2 regions of the Sporosarcina soli genome follow, and region 2 is predicted to be linked to the other one. Evidence: predicted binding sites of a transcription regulator. Region 2 holds the regulator's gene; the other holds the start of a gene.
The links. Region 2 encodes LexA, which represses DNA repair genes until DNA is damaged. Its sites were predicted from a motif close to CGAACATATGTTCG; they were not measured.

Region 1 (7,456 bases), on a different contig from region 2:
AGTCGGCTTGAAGTCTTTTGATAATTTGGGGCTTCGAAGTTGAATGAGCAACTTAATCAAGTCTTCGTAAGCTTCATTTGACTGAAATCCGAAAATATATTTATTGACAAGATCCATATATTCTTTCTGCGAGTGGACAACGTATCCTCCTTGTCCGATTCTATTTTCCAATTGCTTTGCAGATAATGGAATTCTCTCTCCTTGATCTGCTATAGCAAGGTCGATATCTTGTCCGATACGGCGATTGTCCGTCAACAGAAAATACCAAGACTTGATTCCTTTGTTCCGTTTTGCTTGCATGCCAATACCTGTCGTTACATACTGTTCCATTCCTTTTTTCTTATATTCGATGAATAGATACCCTGTGCGTTCATCACGGTTGGTTACCTCTTTTTCACCAAGCAGATAATCTTCCATTTTCCGTGCCCTGGAACCGAATGGATCCAGCCGGTCCGGAGACTTTTTGCCATCCAGTAGCACTGGGAGAAAACTTTGCATCGTTACTGATTTCCCTGATCCGTTCGTTCCTCTTAGCAATAATTTCCCATCGGAAAAAGTGAAGATTTCATCATCGTAATACCAAAAGTTCAATAATCCTGCCCGATTCATGCTCCATTTTGAGTTGTTCATTATTCGTCATCCCCTTGTTGAAAATCGACCGGATACTCTCCGGTCAGGACACCTAACAGTGGAAGTAACCGGATAATGCCGGTCTGCTCATCCACCTCTGCCATCATCCATTCTTTCATCGTTTCAACGATTTCAATTCGGATAGCATTCACACTTTTTTCCCGAAAATATTTTGACCATCCATCCTGATAACTTTGCCGCAACGAATCAATCACTTGTGCAAACTCGCCCTCGGTCAACAGAATCTCACCGTATTCATTTGGTTCGAACGATTCGGGTCGTTCATGAATCTCTCTCGACAATTGCAACAAAATATCCGTTGAAGCTTTTTGGTTCGGATAGTATTGATGATATTGCCTCGATTCAGAAACAGAAAGGAATGCCGTATTTTTATAGACATGAAGCTTGTAATCGCTATGCAATTCAATATCATCCGCCATTCGATTCCGAAAGTTCCGGATGTACAGAAAATCCGGATCCTGTTGGGACTTTCGATGAAGACCAGGAGAAAAGAATAATTTCCGATATACTCGTTTACGGCGTTCGTCTTCCTGGCTTAGTTTCCAGTCCTCCTCCAAAAGTTCTTGCCAATGCTGATAGGCCGAAAAATCATCTGGATAGCTCCGCATAAAATAACGGCTATATACGGTCGCTTCATATAAAACTTCCTGTTCTTCATCATGATCAAACCTTCCAATGTCTCCATCGATTGTACGGATGACCCTGAAATCCATCAGTTTTTTCACGGCACGTATCAATGACTTCCTATGAGTGTACAACGTCCAGTCAAGCGGAAGTTCATCGGGATAGTCACCTTGAATATCCTGACATAATTCCGATAAGAGAAATTGCTCATCCACAGCCTTCCCTTCTAGAAATGAAAGCGCACAACAGAAGATCGCGTAATCCATCGGCTCTTGAAAGTCTTGAATCCCCATCCATTGTTCCGGTTCTACCGGTATTTTTTCCAATTTGATAAAGTGCTGATGCACAATGAGACGCAGACCGAATTTTTCATCGATATAACGCCGCAATACTTTTTCCCGTTCCCGGATAAGTTGATACCACTCGGGCTGTTCTTCACGCAAAATCCAATAATGATGGAATAACAAATCCATGCCATACTTTGCTTTTTCGTCGAAAATAGGTATCGGTTCCACTGCTCTCACCCCTGCTGTTCAAATTCGAACGTAGCATCAGGCATCACCAGATTTCCATCCTTCGCTTGTAGCGTTATCGTTCGTTCCTTATGTAATTTCACTTTGACTTTCAATCCGTAATCAGTCGTTACGGTTCTATTTTTAGTCGCCATCGATTTGCCAATCCAATTCAATAATACCTTCCGAATAAATGGATCTACCTCACCAAGTGAGGATAGCTTAATGACGCCTTGTTCCATGTACTGCTCGATTAGGTTCTGTTCCTGCTGACGCTCTTTTAAATATTCGTCCCTTTGCCGCTTCTTTTTTTCTTTATTGGAAGAAAAGGAGCCCGGTTTCGTTTTCTCACGGTAGCGATTTGTCCTCGGTTTGATGGTAAGCTGTACAGGTTCTTCATCCCATGTATCAGCATAAAGATTATCAGTCGTTCCCTCTTCAAGATGAATATGCTGAGTGGTCAATGAACCAAAAACGACAGCGGAAAGTTTATGCGCATCTTCGATTTGTTCGCATGCGGTGAACCATTTCGCCAAATGTAAATAATCTTTTTTGCGACTGCGAAAATGTTGCTGGCGTTCGCCGATCCGTTGCACATATCTAGTCATTCTTCTGATCATCTCATTGGTCTGCCGTTGAAGGGCATCCAATTCGCTTTGTTGGGCTCCCGAGCCTAAAAACCAACGTCGAAGGGATGACCAATACTCTTCATATTCAAGCAGCCAATCTTCCACTGAGGAAGTGACATCTTCCAGGCGAGGAATGGCTTTTCGATGATCCACTAGTTTCAGGAAATACGATTGCATCTTATCCGTTTCCAGTTCACTCAACCGTTGCTGTATTTGCAGAGAGGTTTTTTGCAAGGAGACGATGAAATCACGCAAATAGGTCGTGAATTGGTTTTTATAAACGAGAAATGCCTCTGACTGCATGCGCTGATCGGCTTGTTCGCTATTGATGTAAGCAATATAATCGGCCGTACTTGTACGGATTGATTGAAAATAGCGAAAAACATCTTCCCAAATTCGCATGTATTCTTCAGGTGGAAGCTCGATTTCGCTTGCCAATTCCTTTTGTAATGTTACAAGTGCCTGAAGCAACCGTTCAAATTGCGAACGCTCCAGCGAACCTTGGAATTGATCACCAATTTTCTCCAACTGCATGAGCATACGCTCGATTTCGACAGTATACGGTGTGCACTGATAGCGAAATCTTTTTTTCTTATATTCTTCAATCGTCTTCGCATTCGTCATATCCTGCCTGGCAATCAGGTTATTCCATTTCACCAATTGACCTAACTGTAGATGGAGCTGCTCTTCCCCGTAATCGAAAAACTCCGGAATGGAACGCATATGCTCCAAAATTTCTTCAGGGGTGATGAAGTCCCGCATCCGCTCATGCTGATGGTAAAAATACCGTAAAATCGAACGATAGTGAGCGACAGAATCTGCAGTTAAATAGCTTGCTTCCAAAATTTTCTTCATCGTCAAATTCAAAAACGTCACCTTCTTTTCACACTTTATTTGTTTTTTCTTTTTTAGCCCAAAGTTCAGAAATGTTTATTCTTTACAATTTAATCATTGTGATAGACGGCAATAACAAAGCTAATTATTAGTCTTATAGTACCACAATCGAGTTCACACAATCCGATAGCTACCCTACCGAAAATGCCCCCCAATCAATTTCGCCCTTTCCACAGCTGTCCCCGCCTCTGTATATGAAACCGCCCGCAAAATAGCATTCGAGCCGTACTTGTTTCGTAACGCATCCATCGTTTCACCAAGTTCGCGGTTGCGCCAGTTATGCTCGTCGAATAGACTCAATTGCATAGAACTCTCATCTTCCAGATTCGCCAGGCTGATCGCCAGACGTCTCACAGGTCGACCATCGTGAAATTCTTCGAATAATGCCATGCACATCTTGTAAATTTTCATCGTGTCGTTGGTCGCCTCGCTCATCGAACGCGAGCGGCCAAAACCACCACCAAGCGCTTGCTTCGAATAACCGACAGACAGATGGACAGTGCGTCCCGCCTTCCTCGCTCTCCTTGCCCGCATCGCGACATCTTCGCACATTTCAAGAATGACGGTAAGCACATCTTTCCGTGTCTGATAATCACGATAAAGGATTTGCCCTTTGCCAAAACTCGCCTGCCCTTCGATCAGTGGGGCACCCATATCTGATAGATCGATGCCATGCGCATGGTAATACAACTGATTGCCCATAATGCCGAATTTCTTCTCTAACCTATCAAGAGAGGCATGTGCAAGGTCCCCAACTGAAAATATCCCCATATCATTCAAGGTTTTCTCCAGGCGCCTGCCGATCCCCCACATACGGCTGAGCGGCGCAATCGGCCATAACTTCATCGGCACGTCTTCGTATGTCCACTTCGCAATCCCCGTTTTTTTCGCCTCCAGATCGAGCGCAATTTTTGCCAGTAACATATTCGGCCCTATGCCACACGCGGAAGGCAATTGAAATTGGCTCAGGAGATCCTCTTGTATCCTTTCAACAGCTTGCTCAACGGGTCCCCATAGCCGTTCTGTTCCGCTCAAGTCAATGAAACTTTCATCCACGCTATATACATGGATCGCTTCTTTCGGCACATAACTGTTCAGCAGACGAACAATTTCCATGGATACGTCAATATAAAACTGCATTTTAGGTTCAATCAAATGAATCGCTGGATCATCCGGAATTTCGAACAGGCGCATCCCCGTTTGCACCCCGAATTGTTTTTTCAATGGCGGAGATGCAGCGAGAACTACACCGCCTTTCCGCTCTTTATTACCGATAATCGCAATCGGCGTTTCCATCACATCCAGCCCTTCCATCACGGCTGCACAACTGGCGTAAAAGCTACGCATATCGAGACAGATGATTTTCCGGTCCGGTAAATGTTCATACATACGAACGCCTCCGATAGAACTGATGTTCTTTATAGTATATGACGAACGCACGTTCATATACTATCGGTATATTTTTCCTGAATTTGAAAATCCCTTAAAACTGTGCGAAAGACTCGTAACTGTTAGACAAAGAGATGGAACTGTAAGACAGCTCTAGGAAACCGTACGACGCTCCATCAAAAAGCAATCAATCCATAGTCGATCAAATAAAAAACACCACAACCTCGTAGGCCGTGGCAAATTATTTTTTCATGAAAAATTTACGCCCTAAACGCTCAACAAGTGCGGGGGCGACCGCATACAGTTTGCTTGTTATCCCCATATACCATGGCAGATTCACTTCTCGGACAGGGTTGTCGATCGTTTTCATAATCGCATCGACCACCTGATCCACCGTCAACAAATGTTTGCCGATCGACTGTCGGTAATGGCCCGTTTTATCCGCGAGATCTAGAAATGGTGTATCGATCGGGCCCGGATTGATGGTCGTCACATCGATACCGAATGGCTCAAGTTCCATACGTAGTCCATTCGTATAGCCGATCATGGCATGTTTGGATGCTGCGTAAATCGAAGACTTCGGTGTAGACACTTTCCCTGCTTGTGATCCTAAATAGATCAGTTGCCCCTGTTTGCGTTCCATCATACCGGGCAACAACTGTTTCGTGAGCCGCATCGGTGCAACAACGTTGAGATCCATCGTGTCTTGTATCGTTTGATCAGCAGTTTCATAGGCATAGTCAAACATACCGATCCCAGCTGAAAAAATAACGACATCAGGTGAACTGATTTGTGCCACTAAATAATCAAGATCTTGCTGCTTGGATAAATCGGCCCGGATGGTCAGCGCACCGGCTTGCTGCAGCTCCCATAACGCGTCCACTGCCCTGCCTGTCGCCCAAACGGCATGCCCTTCTGCCAACAACCGTTTCGTCACCGCAAAACCGACACCGCTTGTTGCTCCCGTAACCAGGATCGATTTACGCTTGTGCATAATGGAGAACGCCATTTTCATCGCGTGTTTCGTGGATCAGTTCTTGCTCGATGAGATAATCGGTTTGTCCAATGGTCTCAGATAAGGTTAAGCCGAGCTCTTTTTCGTATACAGCGGGAAACAGTTCACGGGTTAGTTCGAAAATCGTCCGCGAGCCGCCGTTCATCATCGCGAGCACTTTCATCGCCCGGTCACGCTGTTTTGCCAACCGGCTTTCAATCAATGCATGGACATTCCGGACTTCATCGCCATGTCCGCTATAAATGACGTCAACAGGCATGTCAAGCAAACGTTTCAACGAACGTTGATATTGCAAGAGAGAACGTGAACGCTCCATTTGAGGATCAAGTGGCGGTTCAATAAGCGGATTAGAGGACACTTTTTCGAGCACTAAATCTCCCCCAATCATCGCCCCTGTCTTTTCATGCCAAAGCACGATATGACTTTGTGCATGACCTGGTGTTTCCAATACAACCCACCCCTCATGTCCGGGAACAGCATCCCCTTCCGTCAGAAATTGATCGAGCGGTCGCTCACCCATCAATTCAACGGAACGTTTCATACGCTTTACCCAAAAATGATATTCTTCAGGAACTCCTTCTTCGATCAAACAATTTAGATAGAAACTATCATGATACTTGAAAAATGCTTCATCACGTTTCAACCACAAATCATTATAGCGATGGCCGAGAACTTCTGCACGATCAAATGCATCGATCCAACCGGCATGATCGGGGTGATGATGCGTCAAAATGACTTGCTCAACATCATTGAATGTATAGCCCGCCTCTTTCAAGCCATGGCGTAAAGCTTCGTATGCTTCCGATGATTTCGGTCCGGCATCGACAAGTGTAAGCGCATCCCCTTTGACAAGAAATGCATTCACATCTCCTACTGCATATGGCGTAGGAATGATTATTTTATGAATCATCGCAAAAGCTCCTTTTAAAAATGAATGAGTGTTCAGTCTATTGTACATCTTTTCGTCACAAACGTCATCCACTGTTTTCCCTTTTTTCTAGCAAAGCAAAAGAGATTTTGTCGTTTCATGGTATAATGAAAGCAGTTTACTACGTTGTTGGGAGGGCTCATAAGAATGGGTTTGTTCGGATTTTTCAAAAATCAGTTTATCGAGGTCATTGAGTGGACCGATTCAAATACGAATACAATGGTGTACCGGTTCCCCGTGCATAATAATGAAATTAAAATGGGAGCTGAACTGACCGTCCGGGAATCACAAGTGGCCATTTTTGTCCACGAAGGAGAGATTGCAGATGTCTTCGGTCCGGGGCGTCATCTATTATATACGCAAAATATGCCGATTTTGACAAAGTTAAAGGCATGGAAACATGGATTTAACTCTCCGTTTAAAGCGGAAGTATATTTTGTCAATACGAAGCAATTTATCAATCAGAAATGGGGAACTTCCAATCCAATCATGATGCGGGACCCGGAGTTCGGTATGATCCGTTTACGCGGGTATGGCATCTATTCGTACCGTGTGTCCGAACCGACTGTCTTCCTGAAAGAAGTGTTCGGAACGAATGCCTCTTTCGATACGAGTAGCATCGAAGGACAGTTGAAAAAGATGGTGCTATCGGGATTGACCGATCTGTTTGCCGAATCGAAAATACCGGCTTTGGATTTAGCCATGTATTACGATGAGCTCAGTGAACGAGGGAAAGAAAAGATGGTAGAACGGTTTAATGCGTTTGGATTCGAGATCACTTCCCTCTATATTGAAAACTTGTCGTTGCCTGAAG
Region 2 (7,456 bases):
ACCCCTGCGGGTAAAACAAAAAAATTAGCGAACGGCTTTCACCTCCTCACTCATTTTCTCCAGCTGTTGCTTGCACCTATTTATAGCGTACAGCTTCCGTATTAAAAAGGCTGTCAGATTGCGGAATAGAACCACACTATTATTGTCGGAAAAGAAAGAGAATTTGTGAGGATAAAAGAAAACTGTTCCAGCCGTCCTTTTTCTGAACAGCGGAACAGTTTTCCGTTCGATATTAGTTATTGAATAACTCTTTCACTTTTGTAACGACATTTTCTTCAGTAAATCCGAATTCTTTGATCACTGTATCTCCAGGAGCACTCGCACCGAATGTATCGATGGAAAGGACTGCTCCTTCATCACCTGTATACTTATGCCATCCGAGTGATGTTCCCATTTCAATCGCAAGACGTTTTTTCACTTCTTTTGGTAAAACGCTTTGTTTGTAAGCTTCGTCTTGTTTTTCAAACAGATCCCATGACGGCATTGATACGACTGCTGCGTCAATGCCTTCTGCCAACAGCGTTTTCTGAGCAGCCACAGCTAGACTCACTTCTGAGCCCGTTGCCAGTAATATCGCATCTGCTTGTTCTTTTGTCGCCGGCGATACGATGTACGCCCCTTTTTTGACACCCGTCATTGCAAGTTCACCCGACTTCGGCAAAACAGGCAAGTTTTGACGAGAAAGAACAAGGACGGTTGGCGTACTTTCAGAGGTTACTGCCGTATGCCATGCCGCTGATGTCTCATTAGCATCGGCTGGACGAATGACCGATAGACCTGGCATTGCACGTAAAGAAGCAAGATGCTCGACAGGCTCATGTGTCGGGCCATCTTCACCAACTGCAACGCTATCATGTGTGAAGACATACGTAACCGGTACGCCCATCAGAGAAGACAAACGGATTGCTGGTCGGACGTAATCGCTGAATACGAAGAACGTACCCCCGAATACTTGTAGACCGCCGTGTAAAGCCATTCCGTTCAGTGCTGTCCCCATAGCGAATTCGCGGACGCCGAACCAAATGTTACGTCCAGCATAATTGGCCGGTAGGAAATCCCCCGCCCCTTTGATCGTCGTCTTATTGGAGCCTGCAAGATCCGCACTACCTCCGAAGAATGAAGGGACTGTTTTCGCAATCGCATTGATGGCATCGCCTGATGCGGAACGAGTCGCGTGGGATGTACCTGCTTCATATACCGGCAAAGCTTGTTCAAATCCTTCCGGAAGTTTGCGATCAATGGCATCTTGCAATTGTTGCGCAAGTTCACCATGTGCAGCTTTGTAATTTGCAAATAATTCGTTCCATTCTTGTTCCTTTTTCGCGCCCAATTGCTCGGCTGCTTCTTGGAAGGTTTCATAAACCCCTTCCGGAACATGGAAGTCTTCTTCAAATGTCCACTTGTAATATTCTTTCGTTAATTTCATCTCATCTTCGCCAAGTGGTGCGCCGTGTGAGTCCGCTTTACCGGATTTGTTTGGAGAGCCGTAGCCGATCACTGTTTTCACTTCGATGATTGTCGGGCCTCCTTCATTTCCTTTCGCTTCTTCGATCGCATTTGAAATGAGTCCGATATTATTGCCATCTTCTACACGGATGTAATTCCAGCCGTAAGACTCGAATCGTTTACGGATATTTTCAGTGAAGGACATATCCAAATCCCCATCGAGGGAAATATCATTACTATCGTATAGAACGATCAGTTTATTCAACTGGAGATGGCCCGCAAGTGAAATCGCTTCAGCTGCAACACCTTCCATTAAATCACCATCGCCGCAGAGTGCAAAAGTGTGGTGATCGACCACTTCGAAACCGGGCTGATTATAAGTTGCAGCAAGATGTCTTTCTGCCATCGCCATTCCGACAGCCATCCCGATCCCTTGCCCAAGCGGTCCTGTCGTCGCTTCAACGCCAGCTGTATGACCGTATTCCGGGTGACCAGGCGTTTTTGAATTCCACTGTCTGAAGTTTTTGATTTCATCCATCGGAAGATCGTAACCGCCTAGATGCAGTAAGCTGTAAAGTAGCATTGATCCATGGCCAGCGGAAAGAATGAAACGGTCGCGGTTAAACCATTTCGGGTTTGCAGGATTATGGTGCATATGCTTTGTCCATAATGTATAAGCCATCGGCGCCGCGCCCATCGGTAATCCCGGATGGCCGGAATTCGCTTTTTCAATTGCATCGATGGACAGAGTACGGATCGTGTTAATCGCGAGTTGATCGATCTGTTGAGTCATTGTATACATCCTTTCACAATTCAAAATCAAAGTAGTCTAACATTACTTCCATCTACTAGTTTAGACAATCCGGTGGATGAATGCAAAGGTCAGTTGAGGTATTTATGATTGCGGGCTTGTTTCACTTTTTCCGGGGTCACATCATTGCCATCCGGATCAACCACTTTGACATGCTCAATCGTATCACGCATGGATGTTCGGAATGACTCCAAATACTCCTTGCGCAATTGCGTCTGCTCTTTCGCTTCTTCAATCGTGAGTCCCGACGTCTTCGATTTTTTTGACAATTCGTTAATGCGCTTGATTTTATCTTTTGAAAGCATTATCGTTTCCTCCATTTAATAAAGAATACTTAGAACGTATACAAAAAGAGCAGAAAGTGCAAACAATCAGCCTTCCTGCTCCATTTCAAATTCCTTATAACGACGGTGGACAGTCGCTTTGCTAATATCATGACCGAGACCTTTCAGAACACCTGTGATCTCTTCGTATGTCAAACCCTTATCCCTTAACGCCACAATCTCACTGATCGGCACTTCAATCCGCTCACGCCCTTCCGGATTTCCCCTGTTTTTCAAGTTGCGCTCCGGCCGGTACCCTTCCTTCACGGCCCGTCTCATTCCACGCCTAATTTTAGCATTATGTAATTTCCTTTGGTATTCCTCTACGATCGCCAAAATTTCCAGCAGCATCGTATCCATCTCATTGAGTGCAATCGGACCGCCATCATTGTGGGAATAAACAGCCGTATCGGTTTTCGCCAGCAGATGTAAAACCGCCATCCGTGCATTCCCACGTCCAAGTCTTGTCTCATCTTGGATCAAAACCGCGTCCACTTTCTCATCCCTTACAAAGTCAAGAAGTGAAAGCAAACCTTCCCGCTCAATATCATAACCGCTATGTTTGTCCCTAAAGCAATCAGCTATTTCAAAATCCAATGTAGCCGCCAAGTCCTTCAGCTCTTCTTCCTGCCTTGCCAAGGACATCTCCTGGGCATTTTTCTCTGTGCTCACCCGGCAATAGATGACACAGCTTTTCCTGTAATCACTCATCTTCCACTCTCCGCTATTTGATGATCGAAGGACTTATTCCTTAGTTTCTCGTAAGACGGCAAACGCAATTCAGTTCCGGGATGGATGGTGGATGTCGCTAAATCATTCAGTTTCACCACATCTTCAATCCATTCATTCACCGGACGATTGTCCGCATGCTGATGAGCCAATGCCCATAGTGAATCGCCTTCGGAAACCGTGATCTCTAGATAAGCCGCTTCTTTATTCAACTTGTTTACACCTATCATTGTAAAGCCTATACATAAAATGAACAGTACAAAAAAATAGCTATTATTTTTGATGAAAGTCATAAAAAATCCCCTCCACGAATATTTGTTCGGAATACTTGTTCTCATTATAAAAAAGCCCAATTGGATTGTCAACATCTTTTCAGAACTTGTGTTTGCCATCCATGCGAACGGCTGTTATAATGATGATATGAAAAGTTCGGTTGTTCGTATTCATCATCCGAAGAAAAAGAGATTACGAGTTGAGAGGTGAATGGAGTGAAAAAGATTTCAAAAAGACAGGAAGATATATTGTCTTTTATCAAAGAGGAAGTGAAGAAAAAAGGTTATCCACCATCCGTGCGGGAAATTGGTGAAGCGGTCGGCCTAGCTTCCAGTTCGACGGTTCACGGACATCTTGCTCGTCTGGAAAGCAAGGGGTTTATCAGGCGAGATCCAACAAAGCCGAGAGCGATTGAAATTCTCGATCCGGATGGATTGGACGCGATGAAACCAGGTGTTCTCCATGTGCCGCTTGTTGGAAAAGTCACAGCGGGATTACCGATTACAGCGATTGAAAATATCGAAGAGTACTTCCCTCTTCCCGAATCGTTCGGTACGGCGGAAGACAAGCTGTTCATGCTTGAAATTGTCGGCAACAGTATGATTGAAGCCGGTATCTTGAATGGCGACCATGTCGTCGTCAAACAGCAAGCGACAGCCAATAATGGGGAAATCGTCGTTGCGATGACAGAAGATGACGAAGCGACCGTCAAACGCTTCTTTAAAGAACAAGGCTATTTCCGGTTGCAACCTGAAAATGCCTCGATGGATCCGATTATTGTCGATAACGTCTCAATTCTCGGTAAAGTTGTCGGGGTCTATCGATTGATTCATTAATTTCAAACAAAAAGAGCTATTCCGTTGCATGCTTGCATACGGAATAGCTCTTTTTGTTTGGTATCAATTACGCCTCGGCGTAATTGCGTCCAGAGCTCGCTCGCATCTAGCTCTGGGCGCCAGGAGCTTAGGTCATAAGTCAAAGCTGTTCTGTGGCAAAAAACGCCACGCCACATCTTCACCTTATGCCTGTCGCTGCTAATCAGGCGCCCAACGCTTTTGGAAGAAAAGCTCCTCTAAAAACTTGTGACATCCGCGGGTCTACAGGATGTAGGTCATGCAGTCGTTGCGAATCGAACAGCGAAGGGTTCGATTTGCCGTATTTCTGCGATCTTTGTAGAAATTAAGGCACTTTCCTTTTAGGACGTCGCGCACTTAGACTGCCTTCCATTATTCGTTCAGCGGGCGTTTGAACAAACGCTGAACAGAAAAAACAAAATCGCATTCATCTCGCCACCTGGGGAGGTGGGAGTCTTCTGCTGAATGTAGATAAAGGGCACTTCCATCTTCTCCGTGCCTAGTTTTCGATTAATTGATCCTCAACAAGTTTTTCAATGGAAGACAGGACGGCGGCTTTAACATGCTCATACGTCAGCCCCCCTTGGACGTAAGCCGTATACGGCGGCCTGATCGGGCCATCCGCTGTCAGTTCAATGCTGGAGCCTTGGATGAATGTCCCGGCCGCCATGATGACGTCATCCGCATAACCAGGCATATAGGAAGGCTCAGGTGCATAATGGGCATTGATCGGCGAGTTCGATTGAATCGTCCGACAAAACGCTATCATTTGATCCGCATTAGCGAATGAAACCGATTGAATGAGATCCGTTCTTTTGTCTGTATAATGGGGCGATGTCTGCAAGCCGAAATCTTCAAGGATTGCCGCTGTAAACAGGGCGCCTTTGACCGCTTGGCTGACGATATGCGGCGCGAGGAAAAATCCTTGATACATTTCCAGTAACGTATCGAGCGATGCACCCGCTTCCGCGCCTAGACCTGGGGAAGTCATTCGATAGGCACATTTTTCAACAAAATCAGCACGCCCCGCGATATACCCCCCTGTCCTTACAAGACCTGCGCCCGGATTCTTAATGAGCGATCCTGCCATCAGATCTGCTCCGACTTCCGTCGGTTCTTTCTCCTCGACGAACTCACCGTAACAATTGTCGACAAATACGACGAGGTTCGGATTGATAGCCTTTACTTTGCGAATCATGTCCCCGATTTCATCGACCATGAAAGAAGGACGATCGGAGTAGCCTTTTGATCGCTGGATACCGATCATCTTCGTCTTCTGATGGATATTTTTCGCAACTTCTTCAAAATCAACCGAACCATCTTCCTTCAGATCGATATGCTTGTATGTGATGCCATAGTCTTCAAGTGAGCCGGTATCTTTCCCTTTTCCGTAAACGATCGATTCCAGTGTATCATAAGGTTTTCCCGTAATATAAAGTAGCTCGTCACCCGGCCGCAGGATACCGAATAAACTGATCGAAATGGCATGTGTCCCGGAGATAATCTGATTGCGTACAAGACAGGCTTCCGCTCCGAAAACATCGGCATAGACCTGTTCAAGCGTATCCCGGCCGCTGTCATCATAGCCGTAACCCGTTGAGCCGGACAAATGAAAATCGCTGACCATATTTTTACGGAACGCCGCTAGTACTTTCCGTTGATTATAAAAAGCGGTTTTTTCGACACTTTTGAAAAATGGTGCCAGCTTACCTTCCATCGCTTCCGCTTTGCTTAATAGGCGATCATCCAATTCAGTTAATTGCATTGTGATTCCTCATTCCATTCAATAGTCACTCCATTATCTTATCAGTCTGGCCACATAGGTCAATATTTTGGTTTGTTTTTTTGATTGAAAAATAATACGCAAATTAAAAGCGGAACGAGGAATGTTAGCCTCGTTCCGCTTTTGTTTTCGTCCAGACTCCAGGCGCCAGATGCTCGGAGGCTCACAGGATGTGAGTTACGCAGTCGTTGCCAGTCAAACACCGAAGGGTTTGATTGGCCTTAATTTCTGCGTTTTTTGCAGAAATTAAGGCACTTTCAGGACGCGGCGCACTTAGACTGCGTTCCTTGATAGTCAAGCCGACTCTGTGGCAAAGAACACCACGCCGTCGACTCGCCTTATGCCTGTCGCATCTAAACGGCGCCTTACGCTTTTGTTTAATCTTCTTCTTTTAAAATGACTGGCTTAGATGGGACATATGTGGAAATTGCATGTTTATAAATAAGTTGCTGTTTCCCATCAGATTCAAGAAGGACAGTATAATTATCATATGATTTAATAAGTCCTTTTAACTGAAACCCATTCGTTAAAAATACGGTCACGAATGTATTGTTCTTTCGTAACGAGTTCAAAAAAACATCTTGCATATTTCTCTGTGCCATACACGGAATCCTCCTGTTGATGTCCTCTATTTCTCCTGCTCCACTTATCTTATTCGCTTTGAATTTTCATAATCCTTCAAATTCGTTAAGATTCTTTGTACAATTTCTGCAGTTCCCCATTCTGCTTCATACCAAGAAACATCGAGTTTGTTTCGAAAATACGTCATTTGCCGCTTCGCATAGTTGCGGGTATTTTTCTTGATCAAATCAACCGCTTCTTCATATGTTAGCGTACCTTCAATATATTGGTAAAGCTCTTTATAGCCGATCGCTTGGACGGACTGGACATCTCGAATGCCTTCATCCCATAACCGCTGTGCTTCTTGGAGCAGTCCCTTTTCCATCATGAGGTCGACACGTAAATCGATTCGCTCATAGAGTACGTCTCGATCCATGTGCAAACCGGCGAGAAAATGATTATAGAGCGGTGCATGTCCGGCATCTTTTTCTTGTTCATCTTTTGTTTGCCCGGTCACTTCGATGATTTCCAATGCCCGAACTAATCTTCGATGATTGTTCGGATGGATTTTTTCCGCACTTTTCGGATCGATACGCTTCAGCCGTTCATATAGCTGTTCCGCTCCCTTTTCCTTCAATTCCTTTTCCAAACGGTTTCTTACTTCAAGATCTGCCGC

Region 1: the regulator LexA is predicted to act here: its motif matches at 4,742-4,755, upstream of ACFPRA_RS00490 (Y-family DNA polymerase).

The regions. Positions count from the first base shown of each region.
Region 1 is NZ_JBHSNO010000001.1:110,416-117,871, reverse strand. Features, by position in the region: gene ACFPRA_RS00505 (TIGR02680 family protein) at 1-630, opposite strand, end outside; gene ACFPRA_RS00500 (TIGR02678 family protein) at 630-1,790, opposite strand; gene ACFPRA_RS00495 (TIGR02677 family protein) at 1,796-3,283, opposite strand; gene ACFPRA_RS00490 (Y-family DNA polymerase) at 3,446-4,699, opposite strand; gene ACFPRA_RS00485 (SDR family NAD(P)-dependent oxidoreductase) at 4,941-5,693, opposite strand; gene ACFPRA_RS00480 (MBL fold metallo-hydrolase) at 5,680-6,624, opposite strand; gene ACFPRA_RS00475 (SPFH domain-containing protein) at 6,790-7,456, shown strand, end outside.
Region 2 is NZ_JBHSNO010000005.1:249,731-257,186, forward strand. Features, by position in the region: gene tkt (transketolase) at 233-2,239, opposite strand; gene ACFPRA_RS05570 (DUF896 domain-containing protein) at 2,329-2,562, opposite strand; gene ACFPRA_RS05575 (YneB family resolvase-like protein) at 2,629-3,291, opposite strand; gene yneA (cell division suppressor protein YneA) at 3,288-3,602, opposite strand; gene lexA (transcriptional repressor LexA) at 3,798-4,418, shown strand; gene ACFPRA_RS05590 (methionine gamma-lyase family protein) at 4,936-6,201, opposite strand; gene hfq (RNA chaperone Hfq) at 6,597-6,821, opposite strand; gene miaA (tRNA (adenosine(37)-N6)-dimethylallyltransferase MiaA) at 6,866-7,456, opposite strand, start outside.